DNA from 2 places in the Streptomyces sp. NPDC027185 genome. Region 2 is predicted to be linked to the other one. Evidence: riboswitches for the same ligand, from Rfam matches in the RefSeq annotation. Region 2 holds a riboswitch; the other holds the start of a gene.
What was found. A riboswitch is a leader RNA that binds a small molecule or an ion and turns the genes downstream of it on or off. The one in region 2 is predicted to bind glycine.
Positions count from the first base shown of each region.

Region 1: it holds a riboswitch for glycine, as region 2 does, so the genes downstream of both, gcvP (aminomethyl-transferring glycine dehydrogenase) here and gcvT (glycine cleavage system aminomethyltransferase GcvT) in region 2, are expected to answer to the same signal.

Region 1 covers NZ_JBVHRF010000008.1:418,747-427,898, forward strand. Annotated here, with positions in the region: gene gcvP (aminomethyl-transferring glycine dehydrogenase) at 1-2,011, opposite strand, end outside; glycine riboswitch at 2,073-2,199, opposite strand; glycine riboswitch at 2,200-2,296, opposite strand; gene ACZ4M8_RS26105 (PRC-barrel domain-containing protein) at 2,360-2,791, shown strand; gene ACZ4M8_RS26110 (DNA polymerase IV) at 2,816-4,357, opposite strand; gene ACZ4M8_RS26115 (MerR family transcriptional regulator) at 4,445-5,047, opposite strand; gene ACZ4M8_RS26120 (bifunctional nuclease family protein) at 5,271-5,744, opposite strand; gene ftsR (transcriptional regulator FtsR) at 5,798-6,544, opposite strand; gene ACZ4M8_RS26130 (FHA domain-containing protein) at 6,562-7,356, opposite strand; gene ACZ4M8_RS26135 (DUF881 domain-containing protein) at 7,487-8,389, opposite strand; gene ACZ4M8_RS26140 (small basic family protein) at 8,698-9,030, opposite strand; gene ACZ4M8_RS26145 (DUF881 domain-containing protein) at 9,027-9,152, opposite strand, start outside.
Region 2 covers NZ_JBVHRF010000002.1:253,354-262,505, reverse strand. Annotated here, with positions in the region: gene glyA (serine hydroxymethyltransferase) at 90-1,349, opposite strand; gene gcvH (glycine cleavage system protein GcvH) at 1,417-1,794, opposite strand; gene gcvT (glycine cleavage system aminomethyltransferase GcvT) at 1,948-3,075, opposite strand; glycine riboswitch at 3,221-3,315, opposite strand; gene ACZ4M8_RS06385 (AAA family ATPase) at 3,869-4,525, shown strand; gene ACZ4M8_RS06380 (enhanced serine sensitivity protein SseB) at 4,779-5,585, shown strand; gene ACZ4M8_RS06375 (enhanced serine sensitivity protein SseB C-terminal domain-containing protein) at 5,644-6,426, shown strand; gene ACZ4M8_RS06370 (ABC transporter permease) at 6,834-7,835, shown strand; gene ACZ4M8_RS06365 (ABC transporter substrate-binding protein) at 7,940-9,152, shown strand, end outside.

The DNA of each region.
Region 1 (9,152 bases), on a different contig from region 2:
CGGCGCAGATCTCGGTGATGTGCTCCTCGAAGACGCCGTGTGTCGAGGGGTAGGTGACCATCAGGACGGCCAGCTCGTCACGGTGCTTGTCGATCTTGGCGTGGAGGTCGTCGGTGTCGACCTCGCCGTCCTCGCCGGTCTTGACGACGACGACCTTCATCCCGGCCATCACGGCGCTCGCGGCGTTGGTGCCGTGCGCCGAGGACGGGATGAGGCAGACGGTGCGCTGCTCATCGCCGTTGGCGCGGTGGTACGCGCGCACCGCCAGCAGACCGGCCAGCTCACCCTGGGAGCCGGCGTTCGGCTGGATGGAGACCTTGTCGTAGCCGGTGACGGCGGCCAGCCGCTCCTCCAGTTCCTGGATGAGGCTGAGGTAGCCCTGCGCCTGCTCGGCGGGGGCGAAGGGGTGCAGCTGCCCGAACTCCGGCCAGGTGACCGGCTCCATCTCCGTCGTCGCGTTCAGCTTCATCGTGCAGGAGCCGAGCGGGATCATGCCGCGGTCGAGCGCGTAGTCCTTGTCGGACAGCCGGCGCAGGTAGCGCAGCATCGCGGTCTCGGAACGGTGCTGGTGGAAGACCGGGTGGGTGAGGTAGCCGTCGGTCCGCAGCAACCCCTCGGGCAGCGCGTCGGCGGCCGCCGCGTCCAGCTGCTCGACGTCACCGGAGACGCCGAAGGCGCGCCAGACGGCGGCGAGCTGCGTCCGGCCGGTGGTCTCGTCGCAGGCGATGCCGACATGGTCCGCGTCGGTCAGACGGAGGTTGACACCGGCCTCCCGGGCGGCCGCGACGACGTCGGCGGCCCGTCCCGGCACCCGGGCGGTGAGGGTGTCGAAGTACGCGCCGTGCACCAGCTCCACGCCACCGGCCGTCAGGCCCTCGGCGAGGACCGTGGCGTAACGGTGGGTGCGGCGGGCGATGGCGGCCAGCCCGTCCGGGCCGTGGTAGACCGCGTACATCCCGGCCATGACGGCGAGCAGCACCTGCGCGGTACAGATGTTGCTGGTGGCCTTCTCACGGCGGATGTGCTGCTCGCGGGTCTGCAGGGCGAGGCGGTACGCCTTGGTGCCGTCGGCGTCGACGGAGACGCCCACCAGGCGGCCGGGCAAGCTCCGGGCGAACTTCTCCCGTACGGCCATGAAGCCGGCGTGCGGACCGCCGAAGCCCATCGGCACACCGAAACGCTGGGTGGTGCCCACCGCGATGTCGGCGCCCAGCTCACCCGGCGAGGTGAGGAGGGTCAGGGCCAGCAGATCGGCGGCGACGGTGACGACGGCGCCCAGCTCCTGGGCCTGCGCGATGACGGCACGCGGGTCGCGGACCGCGCCGGACGCCCCCGGGTACTGCAGCAGCACACCGAAGACGCCCCGCTCGGCGATCTCGGCGGGGATGCCGTCACTCAGGTCGGCGACGACGACCTCGACACCGGTGGGTTCGGCGCGCGTCCGGATGACGGCGACGGTCTGCGGCAGGCAGTCGGCGTCGACGAGGAAGACGCCCTGCTTGACCTTGCCCACCCGCCGGGAGAGCGCCATGGCCTCGGCGGCGGCGGTGCCCTCGTCCAGGAGCGACGCACCGGAGGTCGGCAGGCCGGTGAGGTCGGCGACCATCGTCTGGAAGTTCAGCAGCGCCTCCAGCCGGCCCTGCGAGATCTCCGGCTGGTAGGGGGTGTACGCCGTGTACCAGGCGGGGTTCTCCATGACGTTGCGCAGGATCACCGGCGGGGTGAACGTGCCGTGGTAACCGAGGCCGATCATCGAGGACAGGACCTGGTTGCGCTGGGCGAGACCGCGCAGTTCGGCGAGGACCTCCGCCTCCGAACGGCCCTGCGGCAGCCCCAGCGCCTCGGCGCTCTTGATCACGTCGGGCACCGCGGCGGCGGTCAGCTCGTCCAGCGAACCGAATCCGACCTGCGCGAGCATCTTCGCCTGCGCCTCGTGGTCCGGACCGATGTGCCGGTGCTCGAAGGGCGTACCGCGCTCCAGCTCGGTCAGGGGGATGCGATTGGTGGTCATCTGCGGGGGCCTCCTGGTCTCAACGACCTACGAGGGGCACCACGGCGCTGGTGCCCGGACGGCCTCCCCCTCTGTCATCTCAACCTGAGAGCTTCACCGGCCCGCGACCGCGACCCGGCTTTCACCGTCGGTGAGGAGGGGTTTCCGGCGCTGCGTCGTCCGTGGCCCGCCCTGCTTTCCAGAGTGACCTCGTCCGAGCGGTACGTGTGCCTGAGAGTTTCCGGGGAGGATTTGCTCCTTCGGCGTCCGCGCCGCGAACGACGTGGACTCTCCCGCACGGGGTCAGCGGCCATTTGCCAGCCTACCAGCGCGTCATCCGGGGGATCCTTCGAGTGGCCGACATGAGAAATGTGCCGTTTGGTAGGTGTGACCAGGCAGTTGCGACCAGTTGGAGGGGCCGTGCAAACCGATATCGACCCGCGGAGCCTGATCGGCCGCAAGGCGTACGACCGCCAAGGTGCCAAGATCGGTACCGTGGACGAGGTCTACCTCGACGACGCGACCGGCGAACCCGAATGGGCGGCAGTGCGCACCGGACTTTTCAGCCGCGACGCCTTCGTCCCCCTGGAGCCGAGCCGCCTGGTCGACGACGCCCTGCACATCCCCTACGACCGCAAGCTGATCAAGGGCGCCCCGGACTTCGGCGTCGGCCGCCACCTCTCCCCCGAGCAGGAACTCCAGCTGTACCACCACTACCGGCTGGACATCACCTCCCCCGCGGACGTCGAGCGGCCTCCCGCCGACAAGAACTTCGGCAACATCGCGGGAGCGGACGACTGAATCCCGGGAGCGGAGCTGGCCCGCTCACCGGCGGTCCGCGCCTCGATCCTCCGGCGCCGGGGCCGGCCCCGGCGCCGACACCGGCTCTTCCGCCGGCGCCCGCTCCGGCCGACCGGATATCGAGCGGCCGGACACACCGTCCGGCCCGCCCCCTTTGCTCCTGACCGGCGCCGCTCCCGCGCCCGCCCCGCCCGCTGCGGAGCCCGTCGTCGGCCCGCCGCCGACCAGCGGCAACGGCTCCCCGGGCCGTAGCGCCGGATCGTCCACGGCGAAGGTCCTCACCCGCCCCGGCGCCGACCACGGCTGCTCGAACCGCACCGTCACCCGCCCCACCCCGCTGCCCTGCACCCACCCCGCGCCGTAGTCGTCATGGACGACGTCCAGCCCGGGATGCCAGCGGCGCGGCCGCTCCTCCTCGGGCTCCGCCTCGCCCCTCGCCTCCCCGCTCGCCGCCGCTTCCAGGGCGTGCGCTGCTTCGACGGCCTCCTGCTCCGTGGCCAGCTGGGCGAAGAGGTCCTCCTGGGTGAAGTCGGCCAGCCCGCTCACCCCCACGCCCAGCAGCCGCACCCCGCCCGTGGTGTCGACCAGATCCAGCAGCCGGATCGCCGCCTCCCGCACCACCGCGGGATCATCGGTGGGCCCGCGCAGCGTCTCCGACCGCGTCAGCGTCGAGAAGTCGTAGTTCCGCACCTTGATCACGACCGTACGGCCGGAACGGCCGGCGGCCCGCAACCGCTCCACACACCGCTCCGCCAGCCGCACCAGCTCGTTGCGCACCCGGGTGCGGTCGGTGAGGTCGACCTCGAAGGTGTCCTCCACCGACACCGACTTCGCGTCCCGCTCGGCGACGACCGGCCGGTCGTCGCGGCCCAGCGCCATCGCGTACAGCCCCGTCCCGTGCGCCCTGCCCAGCAGCCGTACCAGCTCCGCCTCCCCCGCCTCGGCGGTCTCCGCGACGGTCGTGATCCCGGCCCGGCGCAACGCCTCGGCCGTCGCCGGTCCGACGCCCGGCAGGGTACGGACGGTCATCGGCCCCAGCAGCTCCCGTTCGGTGCCCGGCTCGATGATCCGCAGGCCGTCCGGCTTGGCCGCCTCCGACGCGATCTTGGCCAGCATCTTGGCCCCGGCCAGCCCCACCGAACCCGTCAGCCCTGTGACCTCCCGGATGTCGCGCCGCAGCCGCTCACCGACCGCGCGGGCCGACCCGGAGTCGTCCGCGACACCGCCCGCCTCCAGATCGACGAACGCCTCGTCCAGGCTCAACGGCTCGACCAGCGGCGACAGCGCGTGCAGCAGCTCCATCACGCTGTCGCTGACCCGGCGGTAGACGGAGAAGCGCGGACTGAGATACGCCGCGTTGGGACACAGCCGGCGCGCCTGGGCCGTCGGCATCGCCGACCGCACCCCGAAGACCCGCGCCTCGTACGACGCGGTCGAGACAACGCCGCGCGGCCCGATCCCGCCCACGACCACCGGCTTACCGCGCAGGCTGGGCTTGGCCGCCTGCTCGGCGGCCGCGAAGAACGCATCCATGTCGAGATGCAGAATCGTCGGCGCACGTCTCACACGACCGATGCTGCCGCATACCACTGACAATCGGCCCCGAGCAGGGCCGGAGCGCCCGGCGGAGGCCGGCTCGGCAGCGGCCGGGGCTCAGCCCGCGCGGTTGCGCCGCCGGGCCAGCTCGTCGTGCGGGTTCTGCCCGGCCAGGGTCTCCCCCGTGTCCACCCGCTCACCGTGCAGCTGGGACAGCGCACTCTCCACGTCCCGCCACACCACACCGATGGCGATACCGAAGACGCCCTGCCCACCCTGCAGCAGATCGACCACCTGGTCCGGGGAGGTGCACTCGTAGACCGTCGCGCCGTCGCTCATCAACGTCATACGCGTCAGATCGGCCGGCTGCCGGGAACGCAGGTGCTGGACCGCGGTGCGGATGTTCTGGAGCGACACACCCGTGTCCAGCAGCCGCTTGACGATCTTCAGGACGACGACGTCGCGGAAGCTGTAGAGCCGCTGGGTGCCCGAGCCGTACGCCGGGCGGACACTCGGCTCGACCAGCCCCGTACGGGCCCAGTAGTCGAGCTGCCGGTAGGTGATGCCGGCGGCCGCACACGCGGTCGGGCCGCGGTAGCCGATGATCGCCGTCGCGCGCTCCGCCGGGACCGCGGCGGCCTGTACCGGGGTGCGGTCCGCCGTCACGTTCGAGGGGAGCGGCAACGCCCCTTCCGCCGTACCGTCGCCGGTGATTGCCACGCCGCCCTCCGTCCTCCACGTCCCGGACGGGACCTGCCATCTCGACGGTATGCAGTCACTCGGGGTGCGTCAACGATCGCCGCGCTCGCCACGCCGAGTGATAATCACCCCACGAGTGGTTTCCCGTGACTCCGGACGGGGAAGGCGTGATGGATTGGCCGAAAAGAATCAGCCGGTGGCGAGTTTCCCGCGGAGTACCGCGAGCCACCGCCACCGGCCGCTGTCACTGACTGTTGGTGCCGAAGTCCTCGGGCGAGATCTGATCGAGGAACTCGCGGAACTTCTCCACCTCGTCCTCCTGCTCGTCCGGGATGGCGATACCGGCATCGTCCAGCACACCGTCCGTACCGAAGATCGGCGTACCGGTGCGCAGCGCCAGCGCTATGGCGTCGGACGGCCGCGCACTGACCTCCACCCCGCTGGCGAAGACCAATTCGGCGTAGAACACCCCCTCGCGCAGATCCGTGATGCGGACCTGCGTCAGCTCCTGGCCCACCGCTTCCAGCACGTCCTTGAAAAGGTCGTGCGTCAGCGGCCTGGCAGGGACCATGCCCTGCTGGGCGAAGGCGATGGCGGTGGCCTCCCCCGGCCCGATCCAAATGGGCAGGTAACGATCGCCTCCCACCTCCCGCAGGAGCACGATCGGTTGGCTGGAAGGCATTTCCACCCGGACACCCACGACGTCGAGCTCGTTCACACAGCAACCCTAGGACGTGCCCGGCAGGTTTGGGTAGTCGGGCAGATATTTGCTCATGGCAGAGGGGTCCGCAGCGCGCTCTGGACGAGCGCGGCGTGCAGCCGCACGGAAAGCGTGGCCAGCTCTCTGGCCGTGGCCTCCGCGTGCGCCCTGGTCTGCGGATTACGGTGCCGCCGCAGCGGCGCGACGACCTGTTCCACCAGGCCCGCCTCACGCTCCGCGGCCGCCTTCACGGCCCGCAGATGGCGTGGTTCGAGCCCGAAACGGCCGAGGTCGGCGACGAGCCGGGCGATCCCGACGGCGTCGCTGCCGTAGCCGCCGTCCGCGTCGGCGGTGAGCAGGCCGTACGACTCCCACTCGGCCAGCTCGGACTCGTCCACCTCGGCGGCGGCGAGCAGCTCGGCGCGGCCGATGCGGGCCGTCGCGGGCCGCTCCTCCTCCATCTCGGGGGCGCCCTCCAGCAGGTCCCGGGAGGGCGCGGGGGCGGGCAGCGGCGGCTCCTCACCGCGCTCCTGGGCGTCGAGGTGCTCGCGGATGACCTTCAGCGGAAGGTAGTGGTCGCGCTGCATCCGCAGCACGCTCGCGAGCCGCTGGACGTCGGCGGTGGTGAATTTGCGGTACCCGGAAGGCGTACGCGTCGGCTCGACGAGTCCCTCGGCCTCCAAGAAGCGGATCTTGGAGATCGTGACCTCGGGGAATTCCTCGCGCAGCAGGCCGAGCACCGCACCGATGCTCACCGGCTTGCCGTCCGAGGAGGTGGTGCCGGACGTACCGGCACCACCTGTCGGTGTATGACGCATATGCCTTCCCTGGCCGGTCAGATCCCCGCGCCCCGCTGGCTCGGGTAGAAGACCAGGCGGTACTTACCGATCTGCACCTCGTCACCACCGGCGAGGGCCACGGAGTCGATCCGCTCGCGGTTGACGTAGGTGCCGTTGAGGCTGCCGACGTCGGCGACGGTGAAGACACCGTCCTGACCGCGGCGGAACTCCACATGGCTGCGGGAGACCGTCACATCGTCGAGGAAGATGTCGCTCTGCGGATGACGGCCCGCCGTCGTCAGCTCCCCGTCCAGCAGGAAGCGGCTGCCGGAGTTGGGCCCCCGGCGGACGATCAGCAGCGCGGAGCCCAGCGGCAGGGCGTCGACCGCCGCCTGCGCCTCGGGCGACAGGGCGGGGCTGAGGTTCTGCCCCGTGGTCTCGCCGTCGTACGCCTCGATACCCGAGATCGAGATCGTCGACGTCGTCTCGGACGGACGCTCGGGCTGTCCGCCCGCACGCAGCGGCGCACCGCACTGCGAACAGAACTTGCCCGCCTCGGCGTTCCGGTGACCGCACCGCGGGCAGGCCAAGGCCGCCGCGCCCTGGGCACCTATGCGGCCGGCACCGGACGGATCACCGGCACCCGCCCCGGCGGCACCCGCGACCTCGTCGCGGAAGAGCGGACGCTCGGCGTCGCTCTCCTCGGGCCGGCTCGGGGCACGGTGCCGCGCCGTGCCGCTGCCGCCCTCCTGACGTGCACTCTTGCCGAACAGCTTTCCAAACAACTTCACGGGCGATTCCCCTTGTACGAAACAGACCCGCCCGTGGGGCAGGACGAACCCTCGATGCACACACCGGCCGATCCGGACATCCTGTGAACGTCCGCGGCCTTCCGACAGTTTCCCTCACACGCCCCATACACGGTGCGTCGACCCCCCGCTACCTCATGCCCTTCCCGGGCCATCCCCATACGCGTCTCTCTCACTGCGATGACGACCGAGCGTAGTCAGGCCGCTTCGCCTCTCGCAAGGCATCCACAATGATCTTCTGCTCATCCGTGACAGCCACCGTGGCCTGCTCCTTTTCCAGAGTCTGCACCACGCCACCGGGGATGTTGAGCGCCGGCTCCAGATCCTGCGGCTTCCCGATGACCTTGAAACGGTACGGCTGCACGACCCTCTTGCCGTCGATCTCCACCCCGCCACGGACATCCGAGAGGTAACTGTTCGCAACGATACGGACGGCGTTCACCTGGATCGCCTCGGCACCCGCGGCGCGCAGCTCCTGGATCGTGTCGAGCAGCTTGTCCGCCTCCACGGAGTGCGTCGGGTCGTCGATGGTCAGGTGGATGCCGGGCCCCTGGGCCGCGACGGTCCCGGCCAGCACGCCCAGCTGCTGTTCCTTCTCCACGGTCTGCTTACGCGCCTCCTCGGCCTGGTCCGAACTGTTCTCCAGCTCGGTTTTCTGCCCCTCCAGGCGCCGCTGTTCGTCCGTCAACCGCTGCGAGCGGTTGTCCAGTTCGTCCAGGATGCGCACCAGGTCCTCCTGGCGCGCGCCCCGTAGCGCGCTGCTGTCACTGGTGGAACGTACCTGAATCGCCAGGCCGAGACCGAGAATGAACAGCAGCACGGCGACGATCAGTTGAGCACGGGTCAGCCGCGGCGGCCACAGAGCGGCGCGCAGCCGCCGGCGCCCGGTCAGCGGCGGCTCCCCGCCGTCGCCGCCCGCCGCGGCTCCGTTCGGCCGCCCTCCGGCGCCGTCACCGCCGCCGGAGGCACCCCCGGACGCGACGCTTGCGTCGCCCGGATCGTAGGTACCGCCCGCACCGTCCTGACCTGCGCCTGCCGTTCCGCCGTCCGGCCGCGCCCGGTTCTCGGGCGGCATCGGCCGCCGGTCCGCCGCCGCCCGCGCCCCGCCCTCGGCCTGGGGAAGCTCGCGCCGTACGGAAACCTCGTCGGCATCGGGGAGCGCACGGCGCGCCGGGGCTTCGGCCTGGTGGCGGCGCGCCGGGAGGTCCGCCTCCGGGCGGCGCACCGGGGCCTCGGGCCGCGGCCGTCGCGCGATCTCGCCGCCCGGCTTGTGATCCGGTGTGCCCTGCGAGGGCCGGTCCTCGCGGGAGCGGGGCGTTCCGTCGGCGGATGTGTCGTCCGCCGGGCGTTCCGGCTCGGGGGTCTCGTCGTTCGCCATCCGCCTCACGCCCGGAAGATGTGCCGGCGGATCGCGGCGGCGTTGGAGAAGATCCGGATGCCGAGCACCACGACCACGCCCGTGGAGAGCTGGGCGCCGACGCCGAGCTTGTCCCCGAGGAACACGATCAGCGCGGCGACCACGACGTTCGACAGGAACGACACGACGAAGACCTTGTCGTCGAAGATGCCGTCCAGCATCGCGCGCAGGCCGCCGAACACGGCGTCGAGCGCGGCCACCACAGCGATGGGGAGGTAGGGCTCGACCACCGTCGGCACCACGGGCCGGACCACGAGCCCGACCACGACCCCCACGATGAGCCCCAATACGGCGATCACGATGTGCCCTTCCCTATGTCGGCGCCGTCCGCCTTCGCGGCGCCCGTCTGCGGCTTTGCGGTGCGTACGATCAAACTGGGCGCGGGCGGCAGGGTGACCTCACCCTCCACGGAAATCCGGGT
Region 2 (9,152 bases):
CCCCGGGCTCGTGGCCCGTACCGCCTCCGGGCGCCGGTGGTGCGGCGCCCGGAGGCAACGGCGCGCGGCGGGGCGCCGCGCGCTCCCTCTCAGAGGGAGGGGTAGAGCGGGTGCTTCGCGGCGAGGGCGGCGACCCGCGCCTTGAGCGACTCGGCGTCGTACGACGGCTTCAGCGCCTCGGCGATGACGTCGGCGACCTCGCGGAAGTCATCGGCGCCGAAACCGCGGGTGGCCAGCGCCGGGGTGCCGATCCGCAGGCCCGAGGTGACCATCGGGGGCCGCGGGTCGTTCGGGACGGCGTTGCGGTTGACGGTGATGCCGACCTCGTGGAGACGGTCCTCGGCCTGCTGGCCGTCCAGCTCGCTGTTGCGCAGGTCGACCAGGACGAGGTGGACGTCGGTGCCGCCGGAGAGGACGGAGACGCCCGCCTCGGTGACGTCCGGCTGCACCAGGCGCTCGGCCAGGATGCGGGCGCCGTCCAGGGTGCGCTGCTGGCGCTCCTTGAAGTCCTCGGACGCCGCGACCTTGAAGGAGACCGCCTTCGCCGCGATGACGTGCTCCAGCGGACCGCCCTGCTGACCGGGGAAGACCGCGGAGTTGATCTTCTTGGCCAGCTCCTGGGTGGAGAGGATCACGCCGCCGCGCGGACCGCCCAGGGTCTTGTGGGTGGTGGTGGTGACGACGTGGGCGTGCGGCACCGGGTTGGGGTGCAGCCCCGCGGCGACCAGACCGGCGAAGTGCGCCATGTCCACCATCAGGTACGCGCCGACCTCGTCCGCGATCTTGCGGAAGGCGGCGAAGTCCAGCTGGCGCGGGTAGGCCGACCAGCCCGCGACGATCAGCTTCGGGCGGTGCTCCTTGGCGAGCCGCTCGACCTCCGCCATGTCGACCAGGTTGGTCTTCTCGTCGACGTGGTAGGGCACCACGTTGTAGAGCTTGCCGGAGAAGTTGATCTTCATGCCGTGGGTGAGGTGGCCACCGTGGGCGAGGTTCAGGCCCAGGATGGTGTCGCCCGGCTTGATCAGCGCGAACATCGCGGCGGCGTTGGCCTGCGCACCGGAGTGCGGCTGGACGTTGGCCGCCTCCGCGCCGAAGAGCTCCTTGATGCGGTCGATGGCGATCCGCTCGACCACGTCGACGTGCTCGCAGCCGCCGTAGTAGCGGCGGCCGGGGTAGCCCTCGGCGTACTTGTTGGTGAGAACCGAGCCCTGCGCCTCCATGACGGCGACCGGAGCGAAGTTCTCCGAGGCGATCATTTCGAGGGTGGACTGCTGACGGTGCAGCTCGGCGTCGACGGCGGCGGCGACGTCGGGGTCGAGCTCGTGGAGGGAGCTGTCGAGAAGCGACATGGGTCTTCTCCTGGAGGGTTCAGGGGGCGCGGAGCGCTTCGGTACGGGCGGCGGCCGAGCGGCGGACTCAGCCGGCGGTGAAGGCGGTGTACTCGTCCGCGGAGAGCAGGTCGCCCGGCTCCCCGGTGATCTTCACCTTGAACAGCCAGCCGCCCTCGAACGGGGCGGTGTTCACCAGCGAGGGGTCGTCGGTGACACCCTCGTTGACCTCGGTGATCTCGCCGTCGACCGGCGCGTAGAGATCGCTGACCGACTTGGTCGACTCCAGCTCACCGCAGGTCTCGCCCGCCGTGATCGTGGAGCCGACCTCCGGGAGCTGCACGTAGACGACGTCGCCGAGCGCGTTCGCCGCGTGCTCGGTGATGCCGACCGTCGAGACGCCGTCCTCGGCGTCCGACAGCCACTCGTGCTCCTTGCTGTAGCGCAGCTGCTGGGGGTTGCTCATGGGTCGATTCTCCTGTACGCGAGGGTGTGGTGGTGAAAGGGGTCTGCACAGTGAGACACAGCGGCGGCGGCCCGGCCGCACCGGAACGGCCGCACCGGACCGGCCCGGCGGCCCCGTACGGCGGCTCCGGGCGGCGATGTGTCCCGCTACGGGCTACTTCTCCCGCTTGTAGAACGGCAGCGCGACGACCTCGTACGGCTCGTGGCTGCCACGGATGTCGACCTTGACGCCCGCGGTGCCCGGGGCGGCGTGCGCGGCGTCGACGTACGCCATCGCGACCGGCCTGCCCAGGGTCGGCGACGGCGCGCCGGAGGTCACCTCGCCGATGACGGTGCCCTCGGCGTCCACCACCGGGTAGCCCGCCCGGGGCACCCGGCGGCCCTCGGCGATCAGACCGACGAGCTTGCGCGGCGGCCGCTCCTCGGCGCGCGCGGCGGCCGCCTCCAGCGCGGCGCGGCCGACGAAGGCGCCGCCGTTGGACGTCTTCTCGAACTTCACGACCCGGCCCAGCCCGGCGTCGAACGGCGTGGTCGCCGTCGTCAGCTCGTGGCCGTAGAGCGGCATGCCCGCCTCCAGGCGCAGCGTGTCGCGGCAGGACAGGCCGCACGGGACCAGCCCGGCGTCCTCGCCCGCCGCCAGCAGTGCCTCCCAGAGCGCGGCCGCGTCCTCGGGCCGGACGAACAGCTCGAAGCCGTCCTCGCCGGTGTAGCCGGTGCGGGCGATGAGCGCGGAGACGCCGGCGACCGTGCCGGGCAGCCCGGCGTAGTACTTCAGCCCGTCCAGATCGGCGTCGGTGACGGCCTTGAGGATGCGGGGGGACTCGGGGCCCTGCACGGCCAGCAGCGCGTACGCGTCGCGGTCGTCGCGGATCGCGGCGTCGAAGCCGCCGGAGCGGGCGGTCAGCGCGTCCAGGACGGTCTGCGCGTTGGAGGCGTTGGCGACGACCAGGTACTCCGTCTCGCCGAGGCGGTAGACGATCAGGTCGTCGAGGATGCCGCCGTCCTCCTGGCAGATCATGGTGTAGCGGGCGCGGCCCGGCTTCACGGAGCCGATGTTGCCGACCAGTGCGTGGTCGAGGAGGTCGGCCGCCTGCGGGCCGGTGACGGTGATCTCGCCCATGTGGGAGAGGTCGAAGAGACCGGCGCGGGTGCGGACGGCGAGGTGCTCGTCGCGCTCGCTGGCGTAGCGCAGCGGCATGTCCCAGCCGGCGAAGTCGGTCATGGTCGCGCCCAGCGCGCGGTGGACGGCGTCGAGCGCGGTGCGGCGGGGGGCATCGGTCATGGTGGGCTCCCGGACAGGGTGAGAGGACATGTCTCCCCATCTGTCATCGGAACCTGAGAGGTTCACCGGAATCCCGCGAACGGGCCGGTTTGCACCTTGGGTGGAACCGCTCCCGTACGGGCCGCGGCTCGCTTTTCAGATCTGCCTCGCCCGCGCGGTATAGGGGCCTGAGAGATTCAAGGGAGGACTTGCTCCTTCGGCGCCCCGGCGCGCGGCCGGGGACTCTCCCGCGCGGATTCAAGCGGCCGGTATGGAGTTGGACCATGCACGGCGCGACGCCGGTGTGCACGGGGCGCCGACATCATCGCACGGGAACGCCGCACGTAGGAGCCCCGGCCCGGAACCCGCCCGGCCGCCCGGACGGAGCGCCTCCGCACGGCGCCGCCCCCGGCCGCGCACCGCCCGAGGCGCGGCACCGGAACACCCCGCGTCTTGAACGGCATTACCTTTCCTTGACACTGTGCGGGAGGGGACGGGGCCGCCGCCCGGCCCCGCCGAGGGGGAAGGGGCGATCACGGTGCAGAGCGAAGCCGCGCGCACGGCCGTACCGAGGACCGGTGGCACCGCGCCGCCCCGGCCCGCGCCCGGGGCCCGCGAGGCCCGGCCGCCGCGGGCGGTGCCGGACGCGCGACCGGCACCGGAGGCACGCCGCGGACCGCGCCCGGACGCGTACCCGGGGGCCGCCCCGGACGCGTACCCGGGGGCCGGCCCGGACACGCCGCCCCGCCCGCCGCGGCAGGACTCCGCCGTGGCCGCCCGCCCGGAATCCGCTCCCGCGCCGGAACCCGCTTCCGTGCCGGACCCCGTCGCCGTCACCGACCTGCGGGGGTGCCCCGCCGCCGGGCTCCCGGCCGAACTCCGCTTCCCCGCAGGTGCCCTGGTCGTCGTCTCCGGACTGCCCGGCAGCGGCAAGAGCACGCTGATGCACCGCGTCGTCCCGGCGGCCGACGGCGCGGGCGCCCCCGTCCACCGCGTCGACTCCCAGGACGCCCGCGAGCGCTGGGAGCGCGGCCGGCTGCGCCGGGTGCCGTACGCCCTCTACCGGCCACTCGTCCGGGTGGCGCACTACCTCGGGCTGCGCCGGGTGCTGCGCTCGGGCCGGAGCGCCGTGGTGCACGACTGCGGGACGCAGACCTGGGTGCGCCGCTGGATCGCCCGCGCGGCGCGGCGCGGCGGGCGGCGTCCGCATCTGCTGCTGCTCGACGTCCCGCCCGAGGTGGCGCGGCGCGGTCAGCGCTCGCGCGGGCGCGGGGTGTCCGGCTACGCCTTCGCCCGGCACCGCGCGGCCAGCCGGCGGCTGATCCGGAACGCCGGGGCGGGGCGGCCGCCCCGGGGGTTCGCCTCGGCCGTCCTGCTGGACCGGTCCGCGGCCGACCGGCTGCGCACGCTCCGGTTCGGCGGCGGGCCCGCGCCCCGGGCGGCGGACGCGGCGGTGCCGCCACTCGTCTAGGGTTCGGTCGTCACCCTCCGTCCGCCCCTTCCGGGCGGGCGACCGGAGGGCGGCGACAGGGCCCGGAGGGTGTCCTGTCGGTCTTCGCCGGCCGGGACGGCCCGCGGCCGTGCGCCGCGGGGCGCGGCCGTCCGCGGCGCAGGACGCCTCCGCGGCGAGGCGTGCTGCCGCTCACCCCGGCCCCGCGAGGATGCCAAGGACACCCCCTAAGCTCATCGGCCAGAGCGCGCGGTACGGAAGCGGATGGATGGACATGGACTTTCCCGAGCAGGGGATCGAGCAGGGAATACCGCAGCTGGCGTGGCCCGCCAACGAGTTGGAGGAGGTCCTCGCGGCCTCCGTCGGCCACCCCGGCGCGGGCGGCCGGATCGTGGAGGTGCTGGGCCGCAGCCGGGTGTGGGTGCCGCTGCCCAACGGCGGTGGCCCGGACGCCGCGGGCCCCGGCGGCCGGGGTCTGGACCTGCCCACCGTTGAGATCGGCGAGGTGGCGTACGTCCCGGTGTTCAGCTCCGAGCAGGAGTTCCTGCGGACCGTCGGCGCCCACATGTCCTTCACCGTCGCTCCGGCGAAGGAGTTCGCCCGGGGGCTGCCGCCGCTGCTCGGTATCGCCGTCAACCCCGGCGGCACGGTCGGCACCGCGCTGCCGGCGCCCGCGGTGGCGGAGCTGTGCCGGGAGGCGGGCGCCGGGGTGTCCGCGCCCACCGGCGGCCGGGTGCGGCTCTTCGAGCCGGACTGGCAGGAGGAGCCGGTGGACTTCCTCGCCGCCGCCGGCCTGGAGTTCTCCGGTGCCGGATTTGTCCTGACTGCCCGGCGTGCCCTGGCGAGTGTGGAGGGCGACACGCCCGCGCTCTTCGTCGGCGTCGAGGTCGACGCCACCCTCGCCAACCCCTACGACGACGCCACCCGCGAAGCGGCCCTCGCCGCCCTGGGACGCGCGCTCGGCACGGTGCCCGTGGCCTGGCCCGTCCAACTGGTGCTGCTGGACGTCGCCCAGGGCGACCCGGTCGCCGACTGGATGACCGCGCGCGTACGGCCCTTCTACTCCCGGGACCACTCGTAAGCTGGACGGACGACGGGCGGGCGTACCCCACGCGGCCGCCGGAGAAGGGACGGACCACGTGAGCGCGGGTGCGCATCAAGGAGCGGCGGCAGGCCGGGTCGAGCAGCTGCTGGGACAGGTCACACCCGGCCGCTACGACGCCTACGAGGCGCTGCTGCACGCGCTCGCCGCCGGTCAGGTCTGGATGCTGCTCTGGCACGGCCGCGCCGGGATGCCCGACGCGCAGTACGGAAACATGGAGGTCGACGGCCTGGGCTACGCGCCCTGTGTCACCTCCGCGCCCGAGCTGGCCGCCTCCGGATGGAACCGTGACCACGAGTTGGTCACCGGTGTCGAGATCGCCTCCGCCCTCTTCCCCGACCGCTGGGGCCTGTGGCTGAATCCGCACGCCCCTGGCGGCGGCGTCGGCATCCCCTGGCTGGATCTGCGCCGTATCGCCGGCGGTCTCGACCGACTCCCCGCCGGACCGCTGCGCATCACCGAACCGGTCATCGACCTCCCGCAGTTCTACGCCCTGCTCACCCAGAACGCCCACCGCACGCCCGCCGTGCGGTCGTTGCGCCGCGCCTGGGTGCAGCCCGCCCTCGGCGCGCCCTACCTCGCCCTCGGCCTCGATCTCTACGACGCGGGCCAACAGGGCGTGGACGCCGCGCGGTTGATGGTCCAGCAGTCGATGGGCGCGGTCCCCGAAGGGCTGCCGGTCTCGACCGTCGCGATGAACGACGAGTACGACCCGGTCGGCATGTGGATGCGGGCCTGCGCCCGCCCCTTCTTCGACCGCGAGGGCTACGGCGCCCCGGCGCAGCCGCCCACCGGGTACGGCTACCCGCGCCCCTACTGATCCGGCGGCGGGCCTTCCCCGGGCCACCGCCGGAGGTTCACCGCCCAGGGTGTGCGGTGTCTCGAATTCGCCCTGTTCGTCCGTCAGTTGACGGGCTTTTTCCCGCCACCGAAATCTCCGTTCAGACGTCCCTTGCGTCCGGATAGCGGAGACTTGTGGACCAGATCACAGTTGCGCATCCATTCACCTTGGGGGCTGGTGAGTGATCGCGAATCGGATGAAGACTCCGGCAGCAGGGCATCGGCCCTGTGTACGAACACCATCCGGACACCTGTCATGTGACACCGCGATGTTTCGCGGTGCGAACTTCCATGGCATCCGCGCGTCGTGCGGCGGCGATGGGGACCAGGCCGCGAGCGCGGCGGGGCGTGAGGCCGCACCGTCGGCCGAGAGGGGTCAAAGGCACTGTGACCGCACCGATCGAGACCACCGGCGCGGCTGCCCAGGCGCAGCCGGAAGCGGTGCTGAAGGGCGTGGCGGGCAAGCGGATCGAAGGCCGCTCGCTCGGCCGCATCGCACTGCTGCGCTTCCGGCGCGACAAGGTCGCGGTGGCCGGTGCCATCGTTGTCATCCTGCTCATCGTCGTCGCCGCGCTCTCCCGCCCGCTCCAGGCGCTGCTCGGTCTCGACCCCGACAGCCCCCACCAGTCGCTGATCGACCCCAACACCACGCTCCCCAAGGGCGACCTAGGCGGGATGAGCGGCGACCACCCGCTGGGCGTGGACCCGAAGTTCGGCCGTGACCTGCTCGCCCGGGTGCTGGAGGGCTCCTGGGTCTCGCTGATCGTCGCCTTCGGCGCCACCTTGCTGTCGGTGGCGATCGGCACGGTCATGGGAGTGGTCGCCGGCTTCTACCGCGGACGGGTCGACGCGGTGATCAGCCGGCTGATGGATGTCTTCCTGGCGTTCCCGTTGTTGCTGTTCGCCATCGCGATTTCCGCCTCGCTCCAGGGGGGCGCTTTCGGCCTCACCGGGCTGCCGCTCCACCTCTCCGTGCTGATCTTCGTGATCGGGTTCTTCAACTGGCCGTACATGGGCCGCATCGTGCGGGCGCAGACCCTGTCGCTGCGGGAGCGGGAGTTCGTCGACGCGGCGCGCGGAATGGGTGCGCGCGGTCCGTTCATCCTCTTCCGCGAACTGCTGCCCAACCTCGTCGGCCCGATCGTCGTGTACTCGACGCTGCTGATCCCCTCCAACATCCTCTTCGAGGCGGCGCTGAGCTTCCTGGGCGTCGGCATCCAGCCGCCCCAGGCGTCCTGGGGCGGCATGCTCAACCAGGCGGTCAAGTACTACGAGGTCGACCCGCAGTACATGCTCGTCCCCGGTCTCGCCATCTTCGTCACCGTGCTCGCGTTCAACCTGCTCGGTGACGGTCTGCGGGACGCACTGGACCCTCGCGGCGGACGCTGAGCCCTCCGGGCCCGCCCCCCACCGCCCGCCGTACGTCCGGTCGTCCGAAGTTTTCCGAAGTCCTTTCCCGAAGTGTTCGACGAATCAAGGGGAGCGCCACCATCATGCGAAGGTCAGTTCCGGTCGCGGCGATAGCGGCCATCACCAGCGCGGGCCTGCTGGCCGGCTGCACCGGGGGCGCCGGATCCACCGCCTCCGGCAAGGCGAACGCCGCGACGGAGGGCATCGTCAACGCCTCGGACGCGAAGGGCGGCACCCTCACCTACGCGATGAGCGACGCCCCCGAGTCCTTCGACCCGGGCAACACCTACTACGCGTTCGTGTACAACTTCAGCCGCCTCTACGCGCGTTCCCTGACGACCTTCAAGCCGGCCCCCGGCCCCAAGGGCAACGAGATCGTCCCGGACCTCGCCGAGTCGAAGGGCAAGTCCTCCGACGGCGGCAAGACCTGGACGTACAAGATCCGCAAGGGGGTGAAGTACGAGGACGGCCGGGAGGTCACCTCGCAGGACGTCAAGTACGCCGTCGAGCGCTCCAACTTCGCCCGCGACACGCTGTCCCTGGGGCCGAACTACTTCCAGCAGTTCCTCAAGGACAACGACGGCGGCTACAAGGGCCCGTACAAGGACAAGAGCAAGGACGGGCTCAAGTCCATCGAGACGCCGGACGACCACACCATCGTCTTCCACCTCAAGAAGGCGTTCGCGGAGTTCGACCAGCTGGTCAGCGCCCCGCAGACGGCGCCGGTGCCGCAGGACAAGGACAAGGGCGCCGACTACACCCGGTCCGTGATCTCCTCCGGTTCGTACAAGTACCAGGATTACCAGGAGGGCAAGCAGCTCACCCTGGTGCGCAATCCGCACTGGTCGGCGAAGACGGACCCGCTGCGCAAGCAGCTGCCGGAGAAGATCGTCCTGAAGCTGAAGGTGGCGCAGTCCACCATCGACAAGGACCTGCTGGCCGGCAACACCATGGTCGACATGGCCGGCAAGGGCGTCGACGCGCAGACCCAGGCCCACCTGCTGCTCGACGCCAAGGAGAAGGGCAACACCGACAACGCGCTCGGCCAGCGGCTCAACTACCTGGCGATCAACTCCAAGGTGAAGCCGTTCGACAAGCTCGCCTGCCGCCAGGCGGTCGAGTACGCCGTCGACAAGAAGGCCGTACAGACCTCCCTCGGCGGCCCGATCCGCGGCGACATCGCCTCCACGGTCCTGCCGACCGACATCCCCGGCTACGAGAAGTACGACCTGTACCCGCAGAAGTACAAGGGCGACGACCTCGACCTCACCGAGGCGAAGAAGAAGTGGGCCGAGT